Regions from separate parts of the Lysinibacillus sp. CD3-6 genome, predicted to be linked through region 1. Evidence: riboswitches for the same ligand, from Rfam matches in the RefSeq annotation. Region 1 holds a riboswitch; the other holds the start of a gene.
What was found. Region 1 has a riboswitch for cobalamin ahead of FH508_RS12385 (ABC transporter substrate-binding protein). Riboswitches for the same ligand answer to the same signal wherever they lie in the genome.
Positions count from the first base shown of each region.

Region 1 (15,255 bases):
GTTCTTCGGCTTCGAGCAAACGGAATACTTGTAATACTTCTTTTATATGCTGCTGCCCATCATACTGTACTTTAGCTTGTAAAGTCGGCACTAGCTCATATGGCTGAGGAGTCATTGTACTACCTAAAATATCACCGATTTTTGCTATACTTAGCCCTTTTACAGCGAAAATTTCTCCAGCTTGCACTTTTTGTGTTGTGACAAAACGACTTCCATTATATAAGCGGATTTCAGTTACTTTTTCAGTCATAACACCAAATGTAAAGTCTTGGCGTGTATGTAAAGTTCCTTCTAAAGCTTTGATAAAGGTTAAACGTTGCATGCCATCATGACGGATTTTAAATACTTCACCTTGAAATGGTCGTTGATGGTCGAATTGCGTTTCTGTAAGTAGGGGTAGCTGTGATAAAAATTCTTTTATTCCAATATCCTTTAAAGCAGCACCAGTAAAGCAAGGAAATGCTTGCTCTTGTTTAATGAACTTTTGCAACTGCATTAGGCATGTTTGCGCATCGAGAGTTTCTGTCAAAAAGGCATCGAGTAGTTGTTCATCACGCTCAGCTAGCCACTCAGCAATGTGGTTTGGTACGTAATCTGCACACAATGGATCGTTTATTAAAAGTACATGCTCCGAACATTCTTTTTGAAGCTGTCGCACAACGGCACCCACATCAGCACCATCACGATCTATCTTATTTATAAAGAAGAAGGTTGGTACGTTATATTGGCGTAGCAATTGCCACACTGTTTCAGTATGACCTTGTACACCTTCTACAGCGCTTACGATAATGATAGCGTAATCCATTACACGAATTGCACGTTCCATTTCAGGTGAAAAGTCGACATGCCCAGGCGTATCTATTAACGTATAGATATCACTTCCAATTTCCATCCTCCCTTGTTCGGCAAAGATGGTAATGCCACGAGCTTGCTCGATTGAATGATTATCCAAAAAAGTATCTTGATGATCGACTCTTCCGCGCGTTTGAATACTATTCGTGTGGAAGAGTAGTTGTTCACAAAAGGTTGTTTTTCCTGCATCGACATGTGCGAGCACACCAATCGTTTTATACATAAAAAATCCTCATTTCTATTTTTCCTATACGCTCATTGTAACAGATTCAGCTAAAAAACATTTCGTGTTTAATAGTGCTCGTTCATGTTAAAATAGTAGTAAATAATTCATAATTATTAGTTATGGATTTTTTTGTGTGATTGAAAACAAAAATTAGTTCTGCTAGGCTATTTTTATAACTTAATACTGCTATATATTGGTGCAAATGGTTTTTGCCATTTGCTTAAAAGGGAAATCGGTGTAAATCCGATGCTGTCCCGCAACTGTAAATGGGGAGTTTATACAACAGTCACTGTAGTTTAACTATGGGAAGACGTATAAATGTTGAACCTAAGCCAGGATACCTGCCAATATGTATTTTTTACTTAATACCACGAGGATGGGAATAGTGATTGGTTCATTAACCATTGTTTTTTCACTATGTCGCCCTCTTGGAAACAAGAGGGTTTTTTTTTGTGTCTTTTTGAAGAATAGTAGCATGTTGAGTTTTCAATTTATATTAAGAAAAGTCAAGAATAAGCCGTGATCAGTAGCTAAGAAGTCTTTGATTTCTAACTATATAATGAAAAATTACAAACTAAAGGAGAAACAAACATGAAGAAATGGAAAGGCATGTGGTTAGTTCTTGCCATTGCGCTATTAAGTATTTTAGGGGCATGTAGTGCAAAAAATGATTCACAAAGTGAAAATATTGAACCAGCACAAACAGGAGCAAAAGAAGTAACCATTGAAAATAATGAGACGACGCAAGTTTATAAAGATGCACCGAAAAAAGCGATTAGCTTAAATCAACACGTCACAGAAATTATGCTAGCACTAGGCTTAGAAGATTCAATGGTGGGTACTGCCTATTTAGATGATAAAATTTATGAACCTTTACAAGCAGCTTACGATAAAGTACCCGTTATAGCTGAGCAATACCCAACAAAGGAACAAGTCATTGATAGTGAAGCAGATTTTTTATACGCTGGGTGGAAAAGTGGTTTTAGTGAAAAGGGTGTTGGTACACCAGAAGAATTAGAGGCACTTGGTATTCACACCTATTTACATACTTCTTCAAGTATTACAAAACCAACATTAGACGATATTTTTACGGATATCCGTAATATTGCAAAAATCTTCCGTGTGGAAGAGCGCGGTGAAGCATTGATTAATCAGATGACAAATGATGTTGATGCTGTACGTGCAAAGTTACCAGAAGAGGATAAAGAATTACGTGTTTTAGTTTACGATAGTGGGGATAAGGAAGTTTTTACAGCGGCTCAAAACTTTATGGATGAACTTGTCACAGTAGCGGGCGGTAAAAACATTTTTGGCGATGTCGAATCGGGCTGGACAACAGTTTCGAAAGAAGAAACTGTTGAACGCAATCCTGAAGTGATTGTCGTAATTGATTATGGTTCCCAAACTGCTGAAGACAAAATTAAATTCCTGAAAAGTGACCCAGCATTAAAAGAAACAAATGCTGTGAAAAATGAGCGCTTTGTCATTTTACCACTTTCAGCCGCTTCAGAAGGGGTTCGGGCTGCAGAAGCTATTGAAATTTTAGCAAAAGGTTTTTATCCTGAAAACTTTTAAATAACAATCAAAAGAGCTAGCTATTTGCTAGCTCTTTTTCATAAGGAGCACAAATGATGAATGCATTTCATTCGAATATACCAGATCGCACATTTGAAAAACTAAATGTTAATGGAAACTTTACACGCCTTGCAGTAAGTCCAGGTATTATCAATAAGCATTATACACCAGCTCAATTTCAAAAAATTGCAGAGATTGTCGGTGAAAGTGGCGCAATTAAATATTCAGCTTCCTATAGTATTCTTTTATCTGTCCCAACTATAAAAGTAAAGGAGATTATCAATGAGCTTCAAACAGTGGGCTTATATATTGCTAAGCAAGGTCCCATTGTCGCGATAAAAGCTTGTGATTTTTGTGATGGGGATAAAATGGAGGCGGCTGAAATAACAGAACAACTATACGAAGCACTACAGGAAGAAACTGTGCCTTCTAGACTACGGTTAAATATTAATGGCTGTGCGTCTGCCTGCTATAATGCAGTATATGATGATATTGGACTTGTTTATCAAAAGGATAGCTTTGATGTTTACTTAGGTGCCGTGCCGATGGGGGCCCATGCAAAGGCAGGAACACTATTTGCTAAAAGGGTGTCAGTACAAATAATAGAAAGCTTTCTACAACAAATTATTGAGCTGTATCAAAAACATGCACGCCCAAATGAACCTTTCTATAAGTTTTATCGTAGAACAAATAGCGCCGAATATTGGCAAGCATTAAAGGGAAAGTGATTCTACTTATTTTATTTCTGCTTAGAACATAAGATTCACTGCTTAATAGAGATGATGTTGAATTTCTGCATATACGAAGAAGAGAGCTAGCTAAATGCTAGCTCTTTTTCAAATGGTAAACAATATGAGCAAAGACAGCATTTAGTTGTGCAGATTAACGTTTTTATGGGGAAGTATAAGTCTGAACGAAATGTAAATTTAGATTAAAATAATCAAAAATAGGGAAAGATAAGGACGGCAATCTAAAAATAGGGGGCGAAGAAATGACGACAATAAACGCTCATAAAAACAAACAAGTTTATGTAAGTCGTAATTTACTGTCAGGGTTTTTATTTGGGATAGGTCTAGTAGCTTTTATAGACGAGACTATTTTTCATCAACTATTTCGCTGGCATCATTTTTATGATAAGTCGACAACGGATATTGGCTTGATTTCTGATGGGATATTCCATGCGATTAGTTGGTTTGCAACTATTGCAGGATTATTTTTACTTGCAGATATTCGTCGTAAAAGTGGTTTTTGGTTGAAGAGATGGATGGGTGGTTTGATGCTAGGAGCAGGCGGCTTCCAATTATATGATGGGATTATTCAACATAAACTAATGCGAATACACCAGATTAGGTATGTTGAAAATGTCATCATCTACGATATCATTTGGAATGTCATTGCGGCTATTATCCTCATTATAGGACTTTATCTTACCGTTCGCACTAGCAACAACAAAATAAAAGCAGAGGCTATTACTGATGAACGCTAACCATCATCAAATAGCCGAGAGTAGTCATAGTCAAAATCTTTTCGGAATAATACATCCTCAACTAATTTTTTTTATTGTATTTATTACTATATTGTTATTGTATATTTTGGCCGCAGTGATGACGAATCGTAAATATAAAAAATGGCCACATTATCGTATTGCAAGCTTTATTTTAGGGGTTTTATTGGCGATTCTTGCTGTTGTTGGTCCTTTAGCGAATCGTGCTACGGTAGATTTTACAGCACACATGTTTAGCCATTTACTTTTGGGTATGCTAGCACCGTTACTTATTGCTCTCGGCGCACCAATGACCCTATTACTTAGAACTTTAAGCACCCGATTAGCGCGGAAGCTTTCAAGTATGCTAAAAAGTTGGCCTGCAAGGATACTTACGCATCCAATAATCACTTCCTTACTGAATATCGGTGGTCTTTGGATATTGTACACGACTAACCTATATTCATTAATGCACGACAATAGTCTAATACATCTATTTGTCCATTTACATGTATTCATAGCAGGCTATCTATTTACAATTTCTATTATCTATTTTGATTCTGTAAATCATAGGAAATCCTTTATGTACAGGGCCATTGTCTTAATTATTGCATTAGCAGGACATGGAATATTGTCTAAGTATATTTATGCTCAACCTCCTAAAGGTGTTCCGATAGAACAAGCAGAAATCGGAAGTATGGTTATGTACTATGGTGGAGATGTAATTGATGCCATAATAATTTTTATCCTTTGTTTGCAATGGTATAAGGCAGTAAGACCAAGAAATCATGAACTGCAAACAGTAAAGGCACATTTACAGTGAATCAAAGAAAGAGTGACTCTAGCGGAGTTACTCTTTTTTAGTGTAGTTTTTGATGTTTCTATTATTGAGAATTTTTAGTTCAGTTATTAAAATAAAAATATAATCATGTGGTTAAATACTATCATAATGGTTCATTTTCATAACTCTAAGTTTTGTCCTCCATTTTCGCTAGGCGCTTTCCATGAGCATCCAGATTTTACTCGAACAGCTAATATTCTAACATCCCAGTCTAGCCTTTTGATGAGCCATAATAATGGTATTTTACCTAATAAAATATCGAAAGGGGCTAAGATTAGATAAAAAATAAGTTCGTTCTAAATGATTTAAAGAAGATAAAGGGTATTTTAGCTGTTCATGTGATTGGGAGCTTGTCGCTTATATAGATAGAAATTTTCATAGAATGGGACTTAAAGAAAAACTATTTGCTTCTGCGATAAAAATATATTTTAATAAAAACTTATGTAATCCGTTGAAATAAGGAATGGTTAAAATGGTGAAAGCATTAGCTGTAAGTACGATTATTATTTCTTTATTACTTTGGGTACCGAATATTGTGTTTCAAAAAGCATCAACTTTATGGATTTTCACGTTTGTATTATCAGGCATAGGTATTGTCTTAGCTGCATGCGTTAAATCTAAAATTTTAATTATAGGGAATATCATCACATTTTTTAGTTTTTTTATCCTAATGTTTTTAGGTTATATTTTTGTTTTTTTAACAAAGTAATAGATACTTGCTTCAAAAAAAGTAGACAAAGTTGAATAACTCGACTTTGTCTACAGTCTAAGAGGGACTTGATGAAAGTCGCTCTTTTTTAGTTTAATTTTTCAATAAAAACAACTTTTAAGTAATTGAATTCAGGATGTTCACGTGGCACGCGGAAATCTTTTGGTAAACCGTATTCCTCAACGATTTTATAACGCGTATTTGTTTCTTTAAACGCTTGGTCAATAAAGCCTTTGAACTTTTTCATGCCAAAGCTTGCATTGTTTGTAGACGCAACAATAATACCATTTTTTTCGGTAATAGCAATTGTATCCTTTAATAACTTTGGATAATCCTTTGCAGTTGAAAACGTCATTTGTTTTGTTCGCGCAAAGCTAGGCGGATCTAATACAACAAGGTCGAATTTTAACTGATGACGCTGTGCATATTTGAAATAATGAAATACATCCATTACTTTAATGTCCTGTGCCTCATAGTCAATATGATTGACACTAAATTGCTCGATTGTTTTCGCTAAACTTCGTTTGGCTACATCGACACTCGTAGTTTTTGTTGCACCACCAAGTGTTGCTGCCACAGAGAAAGCACCTGTATAAGAAAATGTATTTAATACGGTTTTATGTTGAGAATAGCGTTCACGAATGGCAAGTCGCACTTCACGTTGGTCGAGGAAAATACCAGTCATGGCACCATCATTTAAATGAACAGCATAGTTCATACCATTTTCCTTAACGATAAGTGGGAATTCACCAGGTGTACCCATAACAAAATCGTCCTGTTCAATATATTGCCCTTTACTATCAAAACGTTTTTTCTCATAAATGGCTTTAAAGTTTACTGTTTCTGCAAGAGCCTCATAAATGGCTTCTTTAAATGAATAAATACCTGCACTATACCAGCTCACCATATAATAGCCTTCAAAGAAATCGATTGTCATGCCACCAATTCCATCACCTTCGCCGTTAAAAGCACGAAATGCCGTCGTATCAGGGTTATTAAAGAATGTCTCGCGATTTTGTAGCGCCTTGCTTATTTTTTTCGCAAAAAACGCCTTGTCAATTTCTTCATTAGCATCAGTAGTTAATAGCCAGCCGATGCCTTTATTTTGAATACCATAATAGCCTGTGCCGATAAATCGATTATGAATATCTAGTAGACGAAGTAGCGCACCTTCCTCAGCAGGCAGTTTTCGTGTATCAACTGCTTCTTTTGAGATTAGTGGGTAGCCTTTTTTCAATGGGCCTGCATATTGATTATTAATTTGTAATGCAATCGTTTGTGTCATGTTGTCATCCTTTAAAAAACATTTTGCTCTATTATCGCATTGTTTAGTAGCAATACACAAACTTATTTCACGAATGTCGCAATTTTTTCAACTGTCTCCATTGTAGCAGCCTCAAAAAACTCCATCTTACTAAAATAACTATGAATTAAACCTGCCATATGGACATGCTCAACGTAAACGCCCGCTTCAGTTAATTTTTGAGCGTAAGTCAGACCTTCGTCGTAAAGTACATCTGCTTCAGCCGCAATGATTATTGTTTTTGGAAGTACACCAAGGTTTTCAATATTCATAGGTGAAACAAGTGGATTGTTAAAATTATTGGCCTCTGTATAATGCTCAGCAAACCATTGCATCCCTTGCTTATCTAAACCAAAATGTTCTCCGTAAGAACTATAAGAAGCCGTCGTAAAATCAAGGTTTGTAACAGGATAAATTAGCGCTTGTGCAGAAATTATTGGACCATCTAAGATTGCTGCTAAGTAGGAAACAATTGTTGCTAGATTTCCCCCAGCACTATCACCAGCTACTATTAATCGCGTGTTATCGCCACCGAACGCTGTTATGTTGTTATAAACCCACAGTAATCCATCATATGCGTCGTTTAGTGGGATAGGGAAGGGGTGTTCAGGTGCTAAACGATAATCTACGGATACGACAATAGCATGCGCTTTGTCAGCTAATAACTGACATCCCGCATCCGAGGACTCTAAATTGCCAAAGACCCATCCACCACCATGATAATAAATAATAACAGGTAATTTTTCTGTATGTTCGGGAATGTAAACGCGGATATTAATCTCGTGTCCATCTCGCATACGTATTTTTCGATTCTCGATAGATGCGAGCACAGGCATATGGACAGATTGCCATGTTGGTACTGCGCGCATAACTCTTGCTTCCTGTGGTGATTGTTCATAATAATGTGGTTTACAATCCGTCGCTTGAATATAGCAAACAGCCTCATTGGTTAAACGTGTCATAACATCATCCTTTAAAAATTTTTATTGTTACCTCTCATTATAAACTATTCTTATAAATTTACTATGATTTAAAACCGAAGAAGAAATTTATTTTAAAAATGAGCAGAAATATTCCGATAGTAAAGTAAAATTATGTTTATAATAGGATGAATGATATAACTTGGAGGGTAATGATGATTTCATTAATAGTAGCGCATGATAATAACCATGTCATTGGATATGAAAACGGGATGCCGTGGCATTTACCAGGTGATTTACAATATTTTAAGGAAAAAACGATGGGCAAACCAATGATAATGGGACGGAAAACATTTGAATCGATTGGTAGACCGTTACCAGGGCGACGTAACATCGTAATTACACGTGATGCCAACTATCGTGCTGAGGGTATTGAAGTAGTAACTAGTCTCGACGAAGCACTTTCTATAGCAGGTGATGTGCCTGAAATCATGATTATTGGCGGCGAACAAATTTTTAGATTGTCAATGGACATCACAGATCGAATTTATGCTACAAAAATTAATCATTCCTTTAAAGGGGATACATACTTCCCTAAATATGAAGAGGAATTTGTGCTCGTCTCGTCACAACAACCTGTAACTGCACCAGAAGGGTACACATTTCAATATCAAATTTTTGAACGTAAAGATTAATTAGATTGTTCTAAGCTCAATGAAGAACAAAGCACACGGATTTGCTTATGCCGTGTGCTTTGTTGCGTTACATATTTTTAAAATTATAAATAAAAATAAATACAGGCATACATCGAGCCACATCCAGCTAACACAAACAGATGCCAAATTGTATGATTATAAGGGAGGCTGCGCCAAGCGTAAAAAATAGCACCAAATGTATAGAAAAGGCCGCCAGCTAATAAGAAACCAAAGCCATTACTTCCTAAGAAAAAATAAATCGGCTTAATGGCAAAGATAATAAGCCAGCCCATACCAATATAAAAAATAAGCGATAGTATTTCAAAGCGATTAATAAAAAAACATTTAAATACAACACCTAGTAAAGCAAGTGTCCAAATAACACACAATAAAGTGACCCCTAATGTTCCACCAATTGCGATTAATAAAAACGGTGTGTAGGTCCCCGCAATTAAAATATAGATAGAAGAATGGTCAAGAATAGCGAAAAAATACTTGTATTTTTCAGGCATACTATGGAGTAATGTTGACATTAGAAATAAGATGATAACAGAGGCACCAAAAATACTAAATGATGTAATATACAATGCACTTCCATTTTGGACAGCAGTTAATATTAAAATAACAAGTGCTGGAATACTTGCAAGTAAGCCTATACCGTGAGTAATGGCATTCCACAATTCTTCCTTCCATGTTTTATAGTCAAATGAATCCACCATAAACAACACTCCCTTCGTTCTGTATTTACTATAGCCCAATAATGTGCTTCTTACTATTTACATTTGTCACATATTTACTTATCTAAAATGTCATGTCGAAATTTAGAGGAAATTGTTAGACAAATTTAGTGGAAAAAGGCTATAGTATCGAAGGAAGTGGAATTGAAAAGACTTGAAATAGACACTTGAAATGACAAATGTCATGTTTACATATGGAAACATTAGTCTATATAATTAATTTCAATGATGTTAAAGGATGTGTCGAAGTGGGACGAATTCATATAGTAACGGACTCAACTTGTGATTTAACAAAAGAAGAAGTAGAGCAACACGGTATACATATAGTACCGTTAACAATTCAAATTGATGGGAAAACATATATAGATGGAGTAGATTTAGATCCACAACCTTTTTTAGGTCTGATGAAAAATGCTAAAGACCTGCCGAAAAGTTCGCAACCAGCACCAGGGAAGTTTAAAGAACTATATGACGAACTTGGCAAAGATGGGGACCAAATACTTTCTATTCATATGACAGGTGGAATGAGTGGGACAGTTGAATCTGCTCGACAGGCTGCTCAAATGACAGATGCTGATGTAACGGTTATTGATTCTCGATTTATCGCAATTGGGCTTGCTATCCAATTGAGAGAAGCGATAAAGATGCGCGATGCTGGTGCATCTGTTGAAGAAATCGTCACACGTTTAGACACGGTACGTGACAATACACATTTATATGTAATTGTTGACACACTAGAAAATTTAATTAAAGGCGGTCGAATTGGTAAAGGAACAGGATTTATCGGTTCTTTGCTAAATATTAAAGTAATTGCAAACCTAGAGGGCGGGGCATATAACCCTGTATCAAAAGTTCGCAGTCATAAACAGGTTGTAAACTACTTATTCAAACAATTCCAAGCAGATACTGCTGGTAAAACAGTTAAGGCTGTAGGTATTTCACATGCCGACGGTTTGATCACAATGGGTGGTCCATTAAAAGAGCTAATTGAAGGAACAGGCTTTAATGATGTTGAGATTGCTTTTACTTCACCAATTATTTCTACACATACTGGACCAGGTGCAATTGGTTTTATTTATTTTTCAGAATAATTAACAAGAGCTGCTACATAAGTAATTGTAGTAGCTTTTTAACGCTTTTCGTAGCAAGTTGTAAAAATGGTATACAGGTAATGTGATGATAATGCTTGGATTTTTCTTGATAAACTGAAGCGTCGTCACTTTTCATTGTAGCGACAACTATTTATAATAGAACTAACAGTAAATGATGGAAGGTGGTCAAATGGGCATCTGGCGAATTATTTTGTCATGTTTGATCGTCTTAGTACTAAGTGGTTGTGCAATATCAATAGATGAACCGATTGCGCCTGCAGACCAAGATAGTGAGCAGGCAGAGACGGAGCAAGATATGAGACAGGATGAGCAACAAGCAGAAGAGGAGGCAAAACCTTCTAGTAATGTATTGACGCAAATTTTTGAACATTTTTTTGAACCTTCAGAAGAGGATTTACGGCAAATTGATGATGATAACGCAAAGCAACTACATTACTTGGCACTTGGAGATTCATTAACAGATGGTGTCGGGGATGAGTATAGTCAAGACGGTTATGTTGGAAGATTAGCAGATTCAATGCAAGCTTGGACTTCGATTTCAGAAGTCGATGTGGATAATCGCGGAAAAAGAGGAAGACGGAGCGATCAGCTATTAAAATTAATAAAAAAAGGGCATTATGATGAAGAGCTGCAACAAGCACAGCTTATTTCATTAACTATGGGTGGAAATGATGTAATGAAGGTAGTCAAACAGGATTTGTTTAATTTAAAACGAGATGCGTTTGACAAGGAATTATTAACTTATGAGAATCGTTATACGAAAATTATTGATGGTATAAGGGCAAAAAATCCTACCGTGCCTTTATTACTCATTGGCTTTTATAATCCTTTTTCGATTGTTACAAATGAGGCAAATGAATTTGATACAATTATTACTGAATGGAATAGTGTCATAAAAAAAATCGCAAGTAAAGATTCAAATGCTTGTTATGTCTCAGTTGAAGACTTGTTTGATTCGAATCAAGAACTTGTCTATCATACAGATTTTTTTCATCCCAATGCAAAAGGCTATGATAAAATGACTGAGCGAATATTAGCTACAATGGAGCAATGTAAAATGGAACAAAAAATTAATAAGGCAATAGGCTTCGAGGAGTGACTAAATGAATAAATGGAAATTCGCATTTTTTGCGTTAGCAGGTATGGTTCTTTTTTCAATCCTCCTCGTCGTTTATTTAGCAACGAAACCAGTTGATGGATATGATTTAGCAAAGAGCTCAGACAAAGATACTGAAATAACAGGCAATGTTTTAGTTGTCCAAACGACAACGAAAGAATTAGAGTCAATTACAAAGAAATATTTAAAGGACAGTGCAAAAGGTTCGCCACTCCCTTTGGATTTTACTATTGGGGATGATATTGAATTACGTAGTAAGTTAACGGTTTTTTATACTGAAATCCCAATTTCAATGAATTTTGAGCCAATTGTCGATGACAAGGGTAATATTATTTTAAAGCAAACAGGGATGAATGTAGGGCTATTAAATATTCCACCGGAGACGACAATGAAAATAATGAGAGATTCGGTGGATTTCCCATCGTGGATTACAGTGAATCCGAATAAGGCTGAAATTTATATTGATTTATCACGAGTTAATATAGCTTCGGGTTCTCGTGTACGTGCGAAGGAATTAGACTTACCAAACGATAAAATTTTATTGGAAATTATTGTCCCTGGAGAATAAGGAGTGATATATATGGCAATGAAAAAGGCAACATTTGCAGGCGGCTGTTTTTGGTGTATGGTTAAGCCATTCGATGAAACACCTGGCATTGAAGCTGTAGTTTCTGGTTACACAGGTGGACATGTGGAAAATCCAACATATGAACAAGTATGTTCGGAAACTACAGGTCATGTAGAAGCGGTTCAAATTACGTTTGATGATGATATTTATTCTTATGAGCAATTATTAGCTACATTTTGGACGTTAATTGATCCAACCGATGCAGGTGGACAATTTTATGATCGTGGACAATCCTACACTACTGCCATTTTTTATCATGATGAAGAACAACAAGAATTAGCGGAACGTTCGAAGGCTGATTTAGAGGCTTCAGGTAAATTTGATAATCCGATTGCAGTGAAAGTTTTACCTGCAAGTACATTTTATGCTGCTGAGGACTACCACCAATATTATTATAAAAAAAATCCAATGCATTATGAACGCTATGCAGTGGGATCTGGTCGAAAAGCATTTCAAGAACAACACTGGGGGCATAGAAAATGAATAAAGAACAACGAGTAAAACAACTAACAGATATGCAGTACTATGTAACTCAGGAAAATGGCACGGAGCCACCATTCCGAAATGAATATGATCAACATTTTGAAGAAGGTATTTATGTAGATATTGTTTCGGGCAAGCCATTATTTAGCTCGCACGATAAATTCAACTCAGGCTGTGGTTGGCCCGCTTTCTCAAAACCGATTGCAAACGAACAAGTGACGGAGCACTTTGATACATCCCATGGGATGCGCCGTGTAGAAGTACGAAGCAAGGATGCGGACTCTCATTTAGGACATGTCTTTCCAGATGGCCCTGCAGAATTAGGTGGCCTACGCTATTGCATTAACTCTGCATCACTTCGTTTTATCCCTAAAGGTGAATTAGAAAAAGAAGGCTACGCGGAATATTTATCATTATTTAAGTAATAAATCTGCGGACGTAAGCGAGTTACGGTAAACTTAGGTAGAAGCCTGCGAATCGCCTGAAAGAAAGAAGAAATCGCCGATAAAAGTCTGTGAATAGACGGTAAACTATCAGCAAGGCGTGCCGTAGTGGACAAAGGGCACTGCAAAAAAGTGTTAGATTGATTGTAAACAATCTAACACTTTTTTTATTTGTCTCAACCTTGTTTTGAGGACAATATTCGCAAAAAAAGAATGCCTCTATAGAAAAGAGACATTCTTTTTTTGTTAAATTTTGAATGCACCGACGACATTGCGTAAACTATCTGCTTGATGAGCTAATTCCGTAGCGGCTGCATTAATTTCCTGCATGGATGCAGAACCTTGTGTAGCAGCTGCAGCTGACATCACCGTATTGGAAGCGGTTTGTTCAGCATAAGCGTTAATATGCACGAAATCATTTGCTACAGCATTACTGTAATCAAGTGTTTGCGCAATTTTTTCAACCATTGTCGCAATAATTGTAGTCGTTTCTTTCGTGTGCATTAAAATATTAGACAATGACTGGTTTGTTTCATTTGTCACTTCGACTCCTCGTATAACAGTTGTGACACCATCATGATTTTGTGTAATTATTGATGCCACCTCATCTTGTATGGACGTTACAATTGTTGTTACTTCTTTTGCAGCAGTTTGTGATTGCTCAGCGAGTTTGCGCACTTCATCGGCTACTACAGCAAAGCCACGACCATGCTCTCCAGCACGAGCAGCTTCAATTGCCGCATTCAATGCGAGTAAATTTGTTTGCTCTGAGATGGCTGTAATAGTACCAATTATCGATGTAATATTTGCTGATTTACGACCAAGTGCTTCAATTGTTGTTGCAGTAGAAGCTATCGTTTCTTCAATAGATTGCATAACTAGTGTAGATTGCTGAACTGAACGACTACCTTCATCTGCCGCTTGTTGCATAGCAAGTGATGCACGTTGAACTGCATTCGCTTGCTCGTTTAATTGATGCATGGAATGATCTAAATCACTCATCTTTTGTTGTGCACTATTCATACTATTGATTGTATTTTCACTATCACTCGCTATATCTGCACTAGCATCCGCTATATTTTGAATTGTACGAGCATTATCATCCGCTAATGTCATCAACTCTTGGCTACTGCTTGATACGTGATCAGCGAGTTCGCTAACACGTTTAATAAGGTTTGAGATAGAAATGATAAGGGTATTCGTAGAGTTAGCAATAATAGAAAATTCATCGTTATTACGTACATGGACACGCCTTGTTAAATCACCACCAGCTTGGGCAATATCAAGTATAGAGTGGTTAATAGCACGTGTATTGTTTTTTAATGATTTAAATAGCATAAAGCCAAAAATAATGATTGCTATAAGACCGATGATTGAAATAATTAAGAAAGTACTATTTGACAAAGTAACCTGCTTATTCAACGTATTAAGTTTAGCTTTGTTGGATTTATCCATGACACTGTTGATGGCTTCAATATTTTGATCAATATGCAATTTCATTGTTTCGCCAGTACCTTCAATCATCAGCTTACGTGCTTGTTCTAGACCAAGCTCATCACGCATCGTCATGACCTTTTTCGAGTACTCAAGGTAATTTTTATAATATTGACCGATTGCTTGTATATGGCCAAGCTCAACTTGGCGGTCTGCAAATTTTTGTTGTAAAGCTGCTATTTTTTTATTGATAGAATCGATTTTCATTTTGTAAGAAGTAGAATAACTACCATTTCCCGTAATTATATAGGCTTGTTCTAAGTTGGTTAATCTAGCAATTTCATAGGCTAGCTGATTAACGGTAAGTTGCTCCTGTACATTCTTCTCAGTAAAATCTTTCATTTGCTGTTGAAGATTCGTTATATTGTTGTACGACAATATACCCATTGCGGCGGTAATAAAAATAAGAAGAGAGAAAATTATAAGTACTTTGCCGCGAATTAAATGATAAAAACGTTGTCGTTTTTCTGTAGTAGGAGGGAGATTATGCCTACTAGCGTTAGAATCAATAGCTTTCTTTCTATTGAAAAAGCTAGAATCTAAGAGAGACGGGCGTTTTCTCGTTGGTTTACTTGATTTTTTCTTGTTTTTCATCGCCATCACCTTCCTAATTTTTGCAGTATTGTATACAATTCTA
Region 1 covers NZ_CP085880.1:2,536,608-2,551,862, reverse strand. Annotated here, with positions in the region: gene FH508_RS12390 (elongation factor G) at 1-1,075, opposite strand, end outside; cobalamin riboswitch at 1,256-1,442, shown strand; gene FH508_RS12385 (ABC transporter substrate-binding protein) at 1,670-2,653, shown strand; gene FH508_RS12380 (precorrin-3B methylase) at 2,707-3,381, shown strand; gene FH508_RS12375 (DUF2243 domain-containing protein) at 3,645-4,139, shown strand; gene FH508_RS12370 (cytochrome c oxidase assembly protein) at 4,129-4,959, shown strand; gene FH508_RS12365 (hypothetical protein) at 5,450-5,686, shown strand; gene FH508_RS12360 (class I SAM-dependent rRNA methyltransferase) at 5,775-6,971, opposite strand; gene FH508_RS12355 (alpha/beta hydrolase) at 7,034-7,951, opposite strand; gene FH508_RS12350 (dihydrofolate reductase) at 8,125-8,604, shown strand; gene FH508_RS12345 (PAQR family membrane homeostasis protein TrhA) at 8,688-9,323, opposite strand; gene FH508_RS12340 (DegV family protein) at 9,590-10,432, shown strand; gene FH508_RS12335 (GDSL-type esterase/lipase family protein) at 10,623-11,552, shown strand; gene FH508_RS12330 (YpmS family protein) at 11,557-12,138, shown strand; gene msrA (peptide-methionine (S)-S-oxide reductase MsrA) at 12,151-12,681, shown strand; gene msrB (peptide-methionine (R)-S-oxide reductase MsrB) at 12,678-13,106, shown strand; gene FH508_RS12315 (methyl-accepting chemotaxis protein) at 13,371-15,212, opposite strand.

Region 2 (15,255 bases), 450 kb from region 1:
TAGCACGGACATTTTTAGAAAATGCAGGATTACTGTAAATCTGAATAAATTGACAAAGCCCCAAATAGTGCATACTATTTGGGGTTTGTTTGTTGACGATACTTCCTTTATTTTTATACAATAAAAAGACCGTCCAGACGGTTTTTTTCTGATAGCTTATAAGGAGGGATATGATGACATCCAAGGCACATTTAAAACGCTCTCACATTATCCAAGCGTCGCTCCAATTTTTAAAGGAACATGATGTACATACTTTAACTTTGGATAAAATTGCCCAAAAAGCAAGCATCAGTAAGGGAGGACTCCTGTATCATTTTAAAACAAAGGATGAGCTCTATTCGGCTATTGCACAAAACATTATGACTGAATTTGTAGATTCTTTTGAAGCACTAACTGAGCTGGAGTATGGTACTGGTAAACGTACAAGGGGATTCATCTTAGCGTCACAACAAGATTATGAAAAGGGAGCTTGGATAAATATCGCCATTCAAATTATCCACGATGATGATAACTCGATTTCTATTGCCTATGAGCAATTGCTCGAAAGTCTGTTGGACGATGGTCTTGATTCATCGATCGTTCATATGATTCGCTTAACAATTGATGGTTTGTATTATTCGAAGTTATTAAATATTGCACCAGTTTCACAAGAAGTAACAGACAGTGTTTTTGAACAATTATTGCAAATGACAAGAAAGGATGATGAAACATGAGTGCATTAGGATATTTATTCATAGCTATTGTTTCTGAAGTTTTTGCTAGCTCTATGTTGAAACTCACTGCGGGATTTAAGCGGCTGTTACCTTCACTCGGTGTGGTCATAGGCTATGGCGCAGCTTTTTATTTTCTATCATTAACTTTGCAATCTTTAGCAATCGGCACAGCCTATGCAATATGGGCAGGGTTAGGCACAGCGTTAACAGCTGTTGTAGGCGTTGTACTGTATAAAGAATATTTTAATGTTAAAAAGCTTGCGGGTATATTTTTAATTATTATAGGGGTGGTAATTTTAAACATCGCTGGCGGTAGCCATTAGGGGGATTTTAGAATGAAAGGGTATATATTTTTAGCTATATCTATTGTCTGTGAAGTATTTGCGACTACAATGCTTAAGCTATCTGAAGGCTTTACCGTAGTTGGGCCGTCCATCGCCGTTGCATTTGGTTATGGCATTTCTTTTTATTGCTTGTCCTTATGCTTAAAAACTTTACCATTAAGTTTAGCCTATGCAATTTGGTCTGGTGTTGGTACAGCTTTAACAGTCGTTATAGGCATTGTTATTTGGGGCGATATTTTTAATCTTTATACAGCAATTGGCATTTCATTAATTATCGGTGGTGTAATCTTACTTAATCAAGGAAATCAACAAGTTGTACCTGAATCGCGAAATTAAAGTACTTCGCGGAAAAACCGCTTCGAACCGCGGAATAATCGCTTAAAATCGCGGAATAAAAGCTTAAAATCGCGGAAAAAAGCACCTGAATCGCGGAATTAGGGTACTTTCGCGGGAAAAGTGCATGGAAATTACTTTCGATATTGTGAAGGATGCTAGGTAAACTCCTAGCATTCTTTTTTTATGTAAAACGCCGTTATTTTTTAATGCTATCTTCTAAATTATGTCGTCATATTTCGATAACGTACATATTATAACGAGAAAGGACAAATAAATATTTTGCTATCGTTCGTGTAATAATACATTGCGAAAATGGAACAGGATGGGGCTGGGGACAATGAGTGTTGGAAAAGGAAGAACCCACTTTGTAAGTGAAGCGCTATACGATATAAAAGCACTTCAGGATATAATCACAAATTTTCATTCGAAATATTATGGTCAGCTTCTTGTAAAAATCGTTGGTAGTGATACCATTCCCTTTTTTTTAATAACGCACAATGGAGCACATTTACGATTAATAGATACTGTTAAACAATTTGAAACAGAATATTTCCGTATTGAAGAAGTGGATAAGGAGCGTTGCCGAGGAACGATTTCACTGTTACGAGCTTATGATTATGAAGGCAATGAAACGAACTCAATTGCCGATGTTGTACGACTCGAAAGAACAACTACAGAAAAGTCCATTGAGCTAGGCAGTATTTCAGCAATTCAGTTATTAAATCCTGATTTATTAAAAAAGAAATTCATCATTGAGCCTAAGTGGTAAGAAATGTCCTATAGTAAAACTACTAAAATAATTGAAAAACTAGAGCATCTGTCCATATGCAAGCTGCGTAATCTGAATTTAATAGAAAGAATCTATAGAAAGGAAGATTAATGCATGACAATTATAGGAATGTTGCATCATCGTCTAGATCCTAAAACTGTTCTTAAGTCATATGCATATGCTGCAGTTGCAAAAGCAGAAGGGGTAGATTTTTTTTACTTTACACCTAGAAAGGTAAACTTTGACAACCGTACTATCAATGGGAAGGTATTAGAAGATGGGCAATGGCAAGAAAGAGTGATGCCCTTTCCAGATGTCATTTATAATGCTGGAAGTCCAGAAAAATTATCGGTGTCAAAAGATATTATAAATAAATTGAAAAAGGAAATACCATTTACTACACATTCTATAGGGAATAAATGGAATGTCATGGAGCGATTAAAAGAAGCGAAAGAATTTGAGAAATATATTATTCCTACAGAAATAGTAAAGAATATTGATGTATTTCATAGTTATATCGCCCATCATAAAAAAATAGTATTTAAACCGATTGATGGTCGGAAAGGTAAAGGAATTTATTTCATTATAAAAATAGGGGATACTTTCGAAGTAAGACAAAATAGTGATAACCGTATGTATTCAAAACCTCAGTTGAACGCATTAGTAAATGAGCTTCTTGCTACGGGAACGTTCATTATGCAACCATATATTCAATCAAAAATGAAATCGGGTCAAGTTTATGATTTTCGTCTCCATGTGCAAAAAAATGGTGAGGGAAAATGGGTTGTGACGACTGTTTATCCACGTATAGCGCCACATGGCTCGATAATTCCGAATATAAACAATGGGGGATATACAAATTATTTAGATCCGTTTTTGGAGCAGGAGTTCCAGGAAGAAGCTTATAATATTCGACGTATGTTAGAGCATTTTTCATTATCATTGGCACGCCATCTAGATGATATTCAAATGACGAAGTTTGGCGAAGTCATAGACGAAATTGGCATTGATGTTGGACTAGATGCACAACAAAGAATATGGGTCTATGAAGTAAACTGGCGTCCAGGCTGTCCACCAGCATTTTATTTAGAATTAGATGTCGTGATTCATTCAATTCGCTACGCAAAATACTTAGCAGAAAACAAACCGCATGTAAAAAAAGCAAGGGTCAAACAAAAACCAAATCTCGTAGATTCTAAACCTAAACAAGTAGAGCCAAAGCCTACGATTGTAGAGCCAATACCTAAGCCTGTAGAGCCAAAGCCGACTTATGGTGCAGCAAAAACTGAAAAACCAATTATTGCAATTACTGGGAGTGCAGGGAAGACAACATCTAAGGCATTTTTAGGATCTATATTATCGAAAAAATGGAATGTTTTTGAATCGAAAGATTATTGGAATACGACAGAACATACTAAAAAACATGCTGAAGAAATTAATGATTCTCATCAAGCCGTCGTTCTAGAATATGGAATGGCTTATCCAGGGATTATTACGAATCACTGTAGCATTATTCAACCGAATATTAGTATCGTAACAAATATCGGTCTTGCACATGTTGGTAACTTTGATGGTGATGTTAGACTAGTTGCCAAAGCTAAATCTGAATTGATACAAGGTATGGACCAACAAGGGTTACTTATCTTGAATAAAGACGATGAAAACTCGAAATATCTATTAACTGATCAATTTAAGGGAAAAATACTGACAACTGGTGTAAAGACGGACGCAGACTATCGAGCTTATGATATTCAATATAAAGAAAATGGTATGTCCTTTAAAATGAAACTCCAAGGGCAGGAAATCCAATTATTTATTCCAATTTTAGGCGAACATCATGTATATAATGCGCTAAATGCAATTGCTGTGGCTGATTATTTAGGTTTTACACCGCAGGACATAAAAGCCGGCTTGCATTTCAAAAAACCACCACGCAGATTGACAGTGTATAATTGTCGCGAAAATATTACAGTAATAGATGATACTGTGCATTCGCATCCTCAAGGTGTAAGAGCTGCTCTTGAGGTACTGACAAATGTCGGAAAGAAGAGGCGGATTGCAATAATTGGTCAGATGCGGGAATTAGGAGATTTAAGAGAAGAAGAATATCGTAAATTGGGTGAACATATTGCTGACCAAAGTATTGACCTTTTAATTACTTATGGGTTCAGGACAGAGGAAATTGGTGCAGCAGCAAAGGCTAAAGGGATGAAACAAGAGAATATCTATCATTATACGAACAAAGATCAATTACATGCCTTGCTAGAGAAACTTGTTAAACCTGATGACACGATTCTCGTGAAGGGCGCAAGTAAAACTAATATGTTTGAAACGGTTAAATTTTTAGATGATACATTTAAGGAATAAATAAAATAACCCGAGCAGTTGCCAATTTAATAGGTCAACTACTCGGGGTGTTTGTGTTAATGCGGAATTAAAAATAATATGTACAATACTTAGTTGCGTAATTATTTCTTTATTTTTGCGAATGTAGCAGCATGTAGCTACATTCGCAAAAACTGTTTATATGGAACGCTATAAGGCTCGTATTAGAAATTTTATTTCTTTAGCGGCTGTAATCGCATGATTTTTAGCTTGAGCTAACGATTTACCCTCGGCAATAACATAGGCATAGCGATGCCCCATAGATAATGGAGGGGTTAAAATTGTTCCTTTTCTAGGCTTTACATACACATCTACAACCCCTGTTGATTTCGTAGCTTTATTTCTCCCAATGACTCTTTCTAACACACCTTTACTTTCTACAATCACATATTTTGTAAAAATGAACTTATTATGACGTGGATTTACATTAGGTTGTTCACCTAAAAATAACTTAAGCGTTTCTTCAACATAACTAAATCCGAATGCGGCATGTAGCATGTTATTCATAGCGCCGCCTGAAATTCTAGGATTTATTTCAATGAGCTTCCATCCATTCTCTGTTAAACGGAGTTCTAAATGCAATGTTCCATTTTCAATATCAAATACTTCAACGATCGAATGGAGTACCTCTTCAATACCTTTTTGAATATGTGGTGGTACTTCTGCAAGTACACCATAGCCTGTAATAATAAATCGCTTTCCTTGTGTAATCTCTTGTTCAATAATGCCGATTGTATGAACTTGGTTTTTATAAACGAGGGCTTCAACTAAATATTGAGGACCATCAATATATTCTTCAATCATGATGGTTTCCCCAGGATTTTTATTTTGGAGAAATGTAAGGTGTGTATCGAGTTGGTCTTTATTTGTCGCAAACAGTACGTCTTTAGAACCTGTTGATTTAGGTGATTTGACTATTAGTGGGAATACCATATTATTTGTAAATGATTCGTGTGGTTTTTTTAGAACAAATTTAGGGGAATAAGGTTGATCTTTTAATAGATTCCTTGTTTTTTCTTTATCTTCCATCATTTCAATAGCAGCTGACGACGTATAGTTTTGACAAAACTCATCACATAAAATAGAGGCAATATGAACAAATGGGTCTACAAAACTAACAATGGATTTTATCTCTAATCCGGTATCAAACAAATTGTGAATTTCTTCTATCATATCTTCTATATTGGAAGTATCGATGAGAACCATTTTATGAATGTCTGGGTAGGCTTTTCTCTGTTGTAATTGTTTTGGATTGTTTGTGAAAAGTACGGTAAAGTAACCCAACCTTTCTGCTGCTTTTATCGCTTCACGACTAGATCCAGATTTGTTTGTACCGATAAATATAATTGCCTTCAGTATAATCACTCCTTCAATTGGCACTTGGATTATTAATATACATTTTATATATATGCTGTGGAATAGTTTTCTTCTAGTTATGTATCCTGTTTACATCCAAGCAACTTTTATGGCGATTCATATAATAGAAATGAAAGGAGTGTGAATTGATATGAAGCCTCTATCGGTGAAGAATTTAACAGCGATTATTGCAGGTAAATTGTTGCATGGGTCGGATGAGGTGCTAATCCAGTATGGCGCATATCGACTAAAACAAGTAAAAAAACCGTACACTGCACTTTTTACATCTAAACGCATTATCAACTGGAAAAATCTTGAGCCTCTTTCCCCATTAGTGCTTGTAACAGATCGGCTATATAATCAGCATGAAATTCCTCCATACGTAATCATCATTCAAGTAGAGAATGCAGTTGAGGCCTACTGGAAGTTTGTACATTATTATCGTAGTCAATTTGATATCCCTGTTATTGCAATTACTGGAACTTCAGGAAAAACAACAACGAAGGAGATGATTAAACATATTCTTTCAGCTGAAAAAGAAGTTGCTGCCACTACTTTAAGTAGTAATTCTAGAACAGCTTCTTTGCAATATTTACTTAGCATTGACGATGAAACAGAAGTTGCCGTTTTTGAAACAGCTGTTGGATCACCAGGGGATGTAAGGACTGCAGGAAAATATTTCAAGCCAACTATCGGTATTATTACGAATATCGGAGCCCACCATTTAAATTATTGTAAAACTTTAGAAGGTTATATACAGGCCAAAGGTGAAATGGCTGAGATTGTGGACCCAAACGGTTCATTAATTCTCAATGCGGAAGATGCCAATATAAAAAAAATAGATTTGTCGAAATTCAAAGGAGATATTATTAAAATTGGGCAGCATCCATCATGTGATTTTAAAGCAAGTCATATTCGATACGTTGAAAATGGCATGCAGTTTACAATGCACTACAATATGAAAAAATATGAAGTGTTTGTCCCTGGGTTTGGAGAGCATCAAGTATATAATGCATTAGCCGCAATTGCTGCCATCAACGAATTGAATGTCCCTATTCCTGTAGCAATCAAACAGTTGGCTACATTTAAGAAAATGAAAAAGCAGCTACAACTTTTCGAAGGAATTAATAAATCATTGTTGATAGATGATACTTGGAGTTTAACAACTACTTCCCTAGAAGCAGCATTAAAGGTCTTGAATTCGATAGGTGAGGGCATGAAAAAGATTGCCGTTATTGGAACAATCACCGATTTAGGGTCTTGGGGATATATCATCCATGAGCAAGCAGGAGAGTTAATCAATCGCATTGGTGTAGATGTCCTTATTACAATAGGAGAGCATGCGCGAATTATGGCTGATCATGCAGTAAAGCTAGGATTTAACAAACCTGTTTATACTTTTAAAAATAGTACACTCGTTTATAAGCTATTACATGAAATTGTAGATGAAAATACAATTGTTCTGATAAAAGGGGATATGTATAGTCAGCAAATTTCCAATTTGGCAGCCGATTTAAAAATAAAAAAACCATTTAGAGGAGATGCACGGTAAAAAGAGATGCAAGGACAACAGGATAAACACTGTGTCACATGAAGTTAGTTAATAATATTGTATAGTAATCTACTAGAAAGGAGCGCTCTAAATAAAAGATAAAACATATCAACAAATAATAATCATTGCTAGAAATAGGGAAGGAACCGCTCCTTTACCCAAGCGTCTAGCTATCATTTTTCATACTCTAATGAGAGGGGGGACGGAGGTAACGTGCAAAATATAAGTGTAACTGTGATTAGAAAGTTACTACAAGGGGTATTAGTCAGCGGTTCTGAACAATGGTTTGTCAAACATGCTATTTATTATAACCGCCACGATTTAACGCAAAAAAATACACTAATGTTTATCAATAAAAGTGAGTCCATTAATTGGAAGGAAATAGATCATAAGGGGCCATCCCTCGTCATTTCAGATAAACCTTTAAGTGAACTAAAAAACGCACTAGCGAATACGACTGTTATTCAAGTAAAAAGTACTTTGCAGGCATATTGGAAGTTTATCGAATATTATAGAGGACTTTTTGATATACCAGTGGTCGCATTAACTGGAACATGTGGGAAAACAACAACAAAAGAAATGATTAAACATATTGCAAGTAAAGATTGGAATGTGCAGGCATCTATTAGTAGTAAAAACGAGCCGCGCCAATCTTTACCCTATTTAACGGGCATCGATAAAACAACAAAAGCAGCGGTATTTGAGCTTGGTCTGGGGAATACAGGTAACATTAAACATCAATGTATGATCTACAAACCGACAATTGGTATTATTACTAATATCGGTGTCCATCATTTAGATGGATGTAAAAACCTTGAGGGCTATATAAAAGCAAAATCGGAAATTTTAGAGGGATTGTCTGAGGATGGCACATTAATCATCAATGGTGATGATGAAAATACAAAAAAAGTACCATTGCATACGTTTAAAGGGAAAATTATTACTATTGGCGTCCAGAAACAAGCAGATTACAAAGCATCTAACATTGAATTTACGAACAATGGGATGAAATTTACTCTTCAACTATTAAATGAAAAATATACTATTTTTGTACCTGGTTACGGAGAACATCAAGTGTATAATGCACTAGCAGCTATCGCAGCTATAAAGGAAATGGGATTGTCTATCGAAACTGCAATCTCGCGTTTAAAAACATTTAAACCGATGGCAAGGCACCTAGAATTTTCAACTGGTATCGGTGAAAGTACCATTATAGACGATACATGGACAAATAACCCAACATCAGTTGAAGCTGCTTTGAAGGTTTTAGATACGATAGGAAAAGATAAAAAAATAATCCTTATATTAGGTGATATAAAGCGATTGGGTCTTTTCGAAGAAAAGTATCATCGTGAGATTGGTTCGATGGTGGCACAGAGAAATATTGAAATGCTTATGACAATTGGAAAAAGAGCAGAAGATATAGCAGCACAAGCAAAAAAAGATGGAACAACGGCAGAGGTTCATATATTCAAAGATGTTACAGGTGTATTAGAAATACTTAAACCAAAACTTGATAAAGATACAATTGTATTAATAAAGGGCCCGATGTCTAGTCGATCAATGATTGAATTTGCTAACCAATTAAAGCAAATATAGACTTCAGTCCTAACGACCACTTATCATCAATTACCTTTAAGTGAAGCAAGGCTTTCTATGCATAGAGAATGACACTTTGCAAAATGAAAGTTGCCGCTTTATATATCAAAAACATAGCATACAAAGCATGATTATACCATGCTTGTATGCTATGTTTTATTTTCTTGCAATTGTAGACATCGTGTTATCACAGAGCCATTGATTACTTAAAATACACGTTTTGCTGTTATATAATGCTCTTTATAGTAATCCACAAAGAGTACTCTAGTAGTAACACCACTTGAAGTTGGAATGATGATACGTTGATCTCCAGCGTAAATACCTACAAGGGATGGGTTTTTTGACCCTTTCACACTATTAAAGAACACTAAGTCGCCCTTTTTTAAATTGGCACGAGAGACCGTAGTTCCTTTAGCCATTTGATCTTTTAAGTTTGTTGTGCTAAGTTTTACACCGCTCTTACGATAAACGTATTCTACGAAACCAGGTGCTGTAAAACGTAAGCTTTGTTCTTTATTTATTGAGCTTATCGTTACTTTATTTTTATAAGTTAAGGCATTTTCAACAATTTTATCACCTTTTGTTGCAGGGTTAGCCGATAGTAATGTTGGTAATACTCTGCGTGCAGATACATAGTTGTCAGTATAATAAGGTTTGCTACCCATATCTGAAATGACGATATTTTGTTTCGAATCAGCCATATGAATAATTTTGTTATTTCCAATGTACATGCCTACATGGTCGGGATCTGTACCTGTTTTTTTACTTTTGAAAAATACTAAATCGCCTTTTTGTAATTGGCTTTTAGGAACATATGTCCCTTGCTGAATCATATAGTTTTCATTATACGTCCCAATATCAACTCCATTTTTTTCAAAAATATACATGATGAATGAAGCACAAGAAAACTTGTAAGGATATGTAGACTTGTACACTGAATTGCTGTATGTGGCCTTACCAATTAAACTTTTCCCTGTTTGAATAAGTTGATCTGCCTTCGCTGCAACAGCTTGGTCATTATGTTGAGCATTTGTCGTTGCAGCTTCCACTTGGATTGGTTCAAAGGATGCTTGAGCGATTCCAAATGAGCTAAATCCAATCGACAATGCTAGTGTAGTTTTTAAAAAATTTTTTTTCATACTTTTTACCTCCTGTAAGCGAGCAGTAAAATCATATCTGTTTGCTTGCTGTTGCAATAATCGTAGCATGAAAAAGTAGGGCTTCTGTGAGGTAAATGTTACCACAGTGAGCATTGACATATCTGTAAACCTTGATATTAAAGGCTTTATCGCTTGAATTTACAGTTTCATTACAAATGTTTCAGTTTGATAAATAAAACCTGTGAAACATACGGCTAACAATGCATGCCAACCCATTTTATCAAAAAATATAGTAATAAAAATAATGTACCTCGATATTATTGAAAAGCTTGTAGGCAATGTGCAAATAGAGAAATCAAAATAAGGGTAAGGAATGATATAAAAATAACTTTATTAGTCGAAGAATACTTATAAAAGCACGTATTATGGGGATTTTTTTGCTTATTAAAAAGTGTGAAATACATAGTTAGAGTCATAGGTGTGATAGGTAATATATGTTATATTTAGGTAGAAATAGATGAATACATTGCCCGCAAAAGTTGACGGGAAATGTTGATTAATAGTAGGAATTTAAATAATTTCACGAACGAAAGGGGAAAATAGTATGTTACAAAAACTTAGGTTCAAAACAATTAGAGCTAAAATTATTAGTGCATTTTTTATTGTAGTATTTTTCATCGCTTGTTTTAACACCTATAGCTTTTTCGCCAATAAACGTGTCATTAGTGCTGGAGAGGAAATTGTCAATAAAGAGTTACAGCTGTTAACAGCAAGTGAAAAACTATCATCAACGATTAGTGTTCGAACAACTGCTGCGAAAAGCTACGTACTTACGGGAGATCAAAAATATAAACAAGAATTCGATGATTATATTAAAATCGCAGAAGAAAACAATACAATACTAAATGAATTGTCGACAGATAAAAGCTTATCGAAGACGGTTGAAAAAGCAAGAGAATGGCGAAGTTTTGTACAAACGGATGTATTTGCTGAATATGACAAAGGAAATGTAGAAGCGGCTATTCAAAACCTTAATTCTGTTGATCGTCTTGCAACAGAAATAAGAGAGGGGTACGAGGAGCTTGCAGGTGCAAGAGAAGCTTCTATTAATAAGCTTGGGCAGGAGATGATTGCTCAATCGAAGCAAACGATGAATATAGGTTTAATGATAGGTATAATCACTACTATCGTCGCAATTGTAACCGCTTACATATCGGCGCATATGATTGCCAATCCGATAAAAGCAGTCATACAAAAAATTTCGCAAATGGCAGATGGTGATATTAGTCAGCCTCCATTGCCTGAAAGAATGAAAGATGAAATCGGCTTACTCGTGCAATCGACAAATGCATTAAATCGTAAGCTCCATGAAATCATTGGTTCGATAAATGTAGTTTCTGGGAACGTTGCTGCCAACAGTGAACAACTTGCACAATCTTCTTTAGAAGTAAAAACAGGTGCAGAACAGATTGCCCTCACAATGCTTGAACTAGCGGGTGGTTCTGAATCACAAGCACATAATGCTGGAGACTTAGCTCAAATGATGGAGACATTTAAAATAAATGTTCAGCAGGCTAATATACAAGGTAAAGATTTACAAGGCTATTCGAGTGAAGTTTTGCAGCTTACAGCAAGTGGACAACATTTAATGAATACTTCAACACAGCAAATGTTTGCTATTGATAAAATCGTCCAAGAGGCTGTTGCAAATGTTGAAGGCTTAAATAGGCAATCACAAGAAATTTCTAAATTAGTTTCTGTTATTGATGATATTGCCAACCAAACCAACTTATTAGCATTGAATGCTGCAATCGAAGCAGCAAGGGCAGGGGAGCAAGGCAAAGGTTTTGCGGTTGTGGCCGATGAAGTGCGCAAGCTTGCTGAACAAGTATCCTATTCTGTGACGGATATTTCATCTATAGTGGGACGTATTCAAAATGAAACAGTTGGGGTTACAGCATCACTTCAAACGGGCTATGAAGAAGTAAAAAGGGGCACAGAGCAAATTACGACTACAAATACAACCTTTGAACAAATTGCTTCAGCCGTTAATAGTATGTTTAGTAATATTCAAGGCATCACAGAAAACTTACAAGGTATTTCCACAACAACGGAACAAATTAACCGTTCTATCGATGAAATAGCAGCAATATCTGAGCAATCTGCCGCAGGGGTAGAGCAAACGACCGCAACAATCGATCAAACAGTCGCGACGATGGATGAAATCTCAAAAAATACAGATCATTTAGCATCGATGGCAGAGAAGTTAAACAAAGAAGTTCAGCACTTTAAACTATAAATAGTAAAGCAGCCATTAGCAAGATGGCTGCTTTTTCATTTTAAATCGGCTGAATAATTTCTACTCGATTACCAAAAGGATCTCTAAATTCAAAGCGCTCGAAATGCGGAATTGGAACAGAATCAAGTATTTCTATTTGATGTTCTGTTAATATCTTTTTCCAATGTGCAACATCTTCTACATGATAAGCAATATGTGCTTTCGTTGTGAGTCGATCAAAGCCATCTTCTGTGCCGACATGTACTTCTTGATTACCTACTTGTAGCCAAAAACCACCACGCCCTTTAAGAGATGCTGGTTTCTCTATTTCTTTTAACCCCAGTACATTGCAATAAAATGCTTTTCCTTGCTCCTCAGAGCCTTTAGGAATTGTAAGTTGTACATGATGTAAACCGACAATCATAGTATTCCTCCTCGCTATTTCTTGTAATAACTATATAATTCTACAAATTACTTAAAATACCTTTTTTTAGTATATTTTTATTATATTGTCATCAATTAGTATAAGTTAAAATTACTCCTCATGTAACAATCTACTGAAAATATGCGCATAACTGTATAAAAGTTATACTTTTCAGAAAAATGTATGCTATAGTAAGAGCATAATTGAATATTGTGTAAGAGTTGGTGCCAAATGAAAGTTTGGCTTAAAAGGGAAGTCGGTGTAAATCCGACGCTGTCCCGCAACTGTAAATCGGAGCAAATCACAAATGCCACTGGGGAACTGGGAAGGCTGTGAGGCGTGTTGATGAGAAGCCAGGAGACCTGCCAATGTCTAGTACACACCAAATAACCTACGTGGAAATAGGTGGTGAGATGTGACCGAATTGGCACTGTGCGACTAACGAATATATACGACAATTAATACATTATCGTATCGCTTCGTCATAGCTAATTAAATTTACAATAACTACCATTTTCCGAAAAGGAAGATGGTTTTTTTTATTTTAATTTGAGGAGAGATGTAACATGACGTATACCACAACTGTAGTAGGCTATCCATATATAGGAGAAGACCGTGAATGGAAAAAGGCATTAGAGGCGTTTTGGAGAAATGAACTTACAGAAGAAGATTTCTTACAAAAAATTAAAAAAATCCGTCTTGCACGTATTGATAGGCAGCTTCGGAGCGGAATAGATATTGTCACTGTAGGGGATTTTACACGCTATGACAGAATGCTTGATACAGCGACGATGTTTGGTTTAGTGCCAAAGCGCTTTGGCTGGCAAGGTGGAAAGGTTGATTTACAAACGTATTACGCGGTAGCGCGCGGAAATAAAGAAGCTGTTGCTAGTGAAATGACGAAATGGTTTAACACAAATTATCATTACATTGTACCTGAATATGAAGGACAAACACTACAATTAACAGAGAATACAATACTTACAGATTTCCTTGAGGTTAAAGATGCATTTGGCATTACTGCAAAGCCAACGCTAATCGGACCTTATACATTTTGCAAGCTAACTAAAGGCTACGATAAAGTATCACAAGTTGCCTTTATTTTAGCATTACTACCACTCTATGCGCAGGTAATCCAAGAACTCGTTACAGCTGGTGCTGACTGGGTTCAATTAGAGGAACCTGCATTAGTCTCCACTTTAGAAGAGGCTGAGGTCAAACTAGTGCAAGAAATATATACACAATTAGCAGCCGCTGTTCCAGAGGCCAATATTATGCTACAAACGTATTTTGAATCGTTATCAGCTTATAACACACTAATTGAACTCCCTGTACAAGGATTTGGCTTAGATTTTGTTCATGGCTATACGAAAAATATGGAGGCACTACGCCAATTTGGTTTTCCAAAGGATAAAGTATTGGGGATAGGTATTGTTAACGGACGAGATATTTGGCGAGCAAATTTAGCAGAGGTAAGTACAACGATTAAGGCAATCGAACAGTTGACTAGTGTACAAGAGCTATGGATTCAATCGTCATGTAGCTTACAGCATGTGCCGATTTCGACCGCCCTTGAAACAAAGCTAGACCCTGTCTTGAAAAATGCACTTGCATTTGCTGATGAAAAATTGGCTGAAATATCAGAGGTGGCTAAATATTTAAAAGAAAAAAACCACTCATCAAATCACACAATCTCTGAAAGCATGAAAGCAATTGATGCATTAAAAAAACATCCAGTACGAAATAATCAGGCAGTTCAACAAGAAATGCAAACGGTCTCGTCAGAGGATTTTGAACGTCAAAATGATTTTAATACTCGTCAGCTTATTCAACAACAGTCACTGCAACTACCACTATTCCCTACGACTACGATTGGAAGTTTCCCTCAATCTGAAGAAGTGAAGCGTACGCGTAATGCATGGCGTAAAAAACAGATCTCAGATGAAGCATATGCTGACTTTGTCGCACAAGAAACGAAAAGGTGGGTTGCCATACAAGAAGATTTAGATATTGATGTACTTGTGCATGGTGAATTTGAGCGTACAGATATGGTGGAATACTTTGGTGAAAAACTAACAGGCTTCGCTTTTACAGAAAAAGCTTGGGTCGTTTCGTACGGCTCTCGTTGTGTAAAACCACCGATTATTTACGGTGATGTTGCATGGGAAGCGCCGATGACAGTGAAAGAAACGGCCTATGCACAAAGTTTAACAAATCGCTATGTGAAAGGGATGTTAACAGGCCCAGTTACCATTTTAAACTGGTCATTTGTACGTGACGATATTGCACGGAAAGAAGTGACCTATCAAATTGCGCTTGCACTAAGGAAAGAGGTTGAGGCACTAGAGGCGGCTGGCATTTCTATTATTCAAGTCGATGAACCTGCATTGCGAGAAGGC
Region 2 covers NZ_CP085880.1:2,091,539-2,106,793, forward strand. Annotated here, with positions in the region: gene FH508_RS10080 (ABC transporter permease/substrate-binding protein) at 1-38, shown strand, start outside; gene FH508_RS10085 (TetR/AcrR family transcriptional regulator) at 171-713, shown strand; gene FH508_RS10090 (DMT family transporter) at 710-1,036, shown strand; gene FH508_RS10095 (DMT family transporter) at 1,049-1,393, shown strand; gene FH508_RS10100 (CotY/CotZ family spore coat protein) at 1,731-2,162, shown strand; gene FH508_RS10105 (YheC/YheD family protein) at 2,277-4,529, shown strand; gene FH508_RS10110 (ATP-grasp domain-containing protein) at 4,698-5,903, opposite strand; gene FH508_RS10115 (Mur ligase family protein) at 6,055-7,455, shown strand; gene murF (UDP-N-acetylmuramoyl-tripeptide--D-alanyl-D-alanine ligase) at 7,669-9,054, shown strand; gene FH508_RS10125 (C40 family peptidase) at 9,261-10,193, opposite strand; gene FH508_RS10130 (methyl-accepting chemotaxis protein) at 10,759-12,453, shown strand; gene FH508_RS10135 (VOC family protein) at 12,494-12,856, opposite strand; cobalamin riboswitch at 13,062-13,241, shown strand; gene metE (5-methyltetrahydropteroyltriglutamate--homocysteine S-methyltransferase) at 13,423-15,255, shown strand, end outside.
Region 2: it holds a riboswitch for cobalamin, as region 1 does, so the genes downstream of both, metE (5-methyltetrahydropteroyltriglutamate--homocysteine S-methyltransferase) here and FH508_RS12385 (ABC transporter substrate-binding protein) in region 1, are expected to answer to the same signal.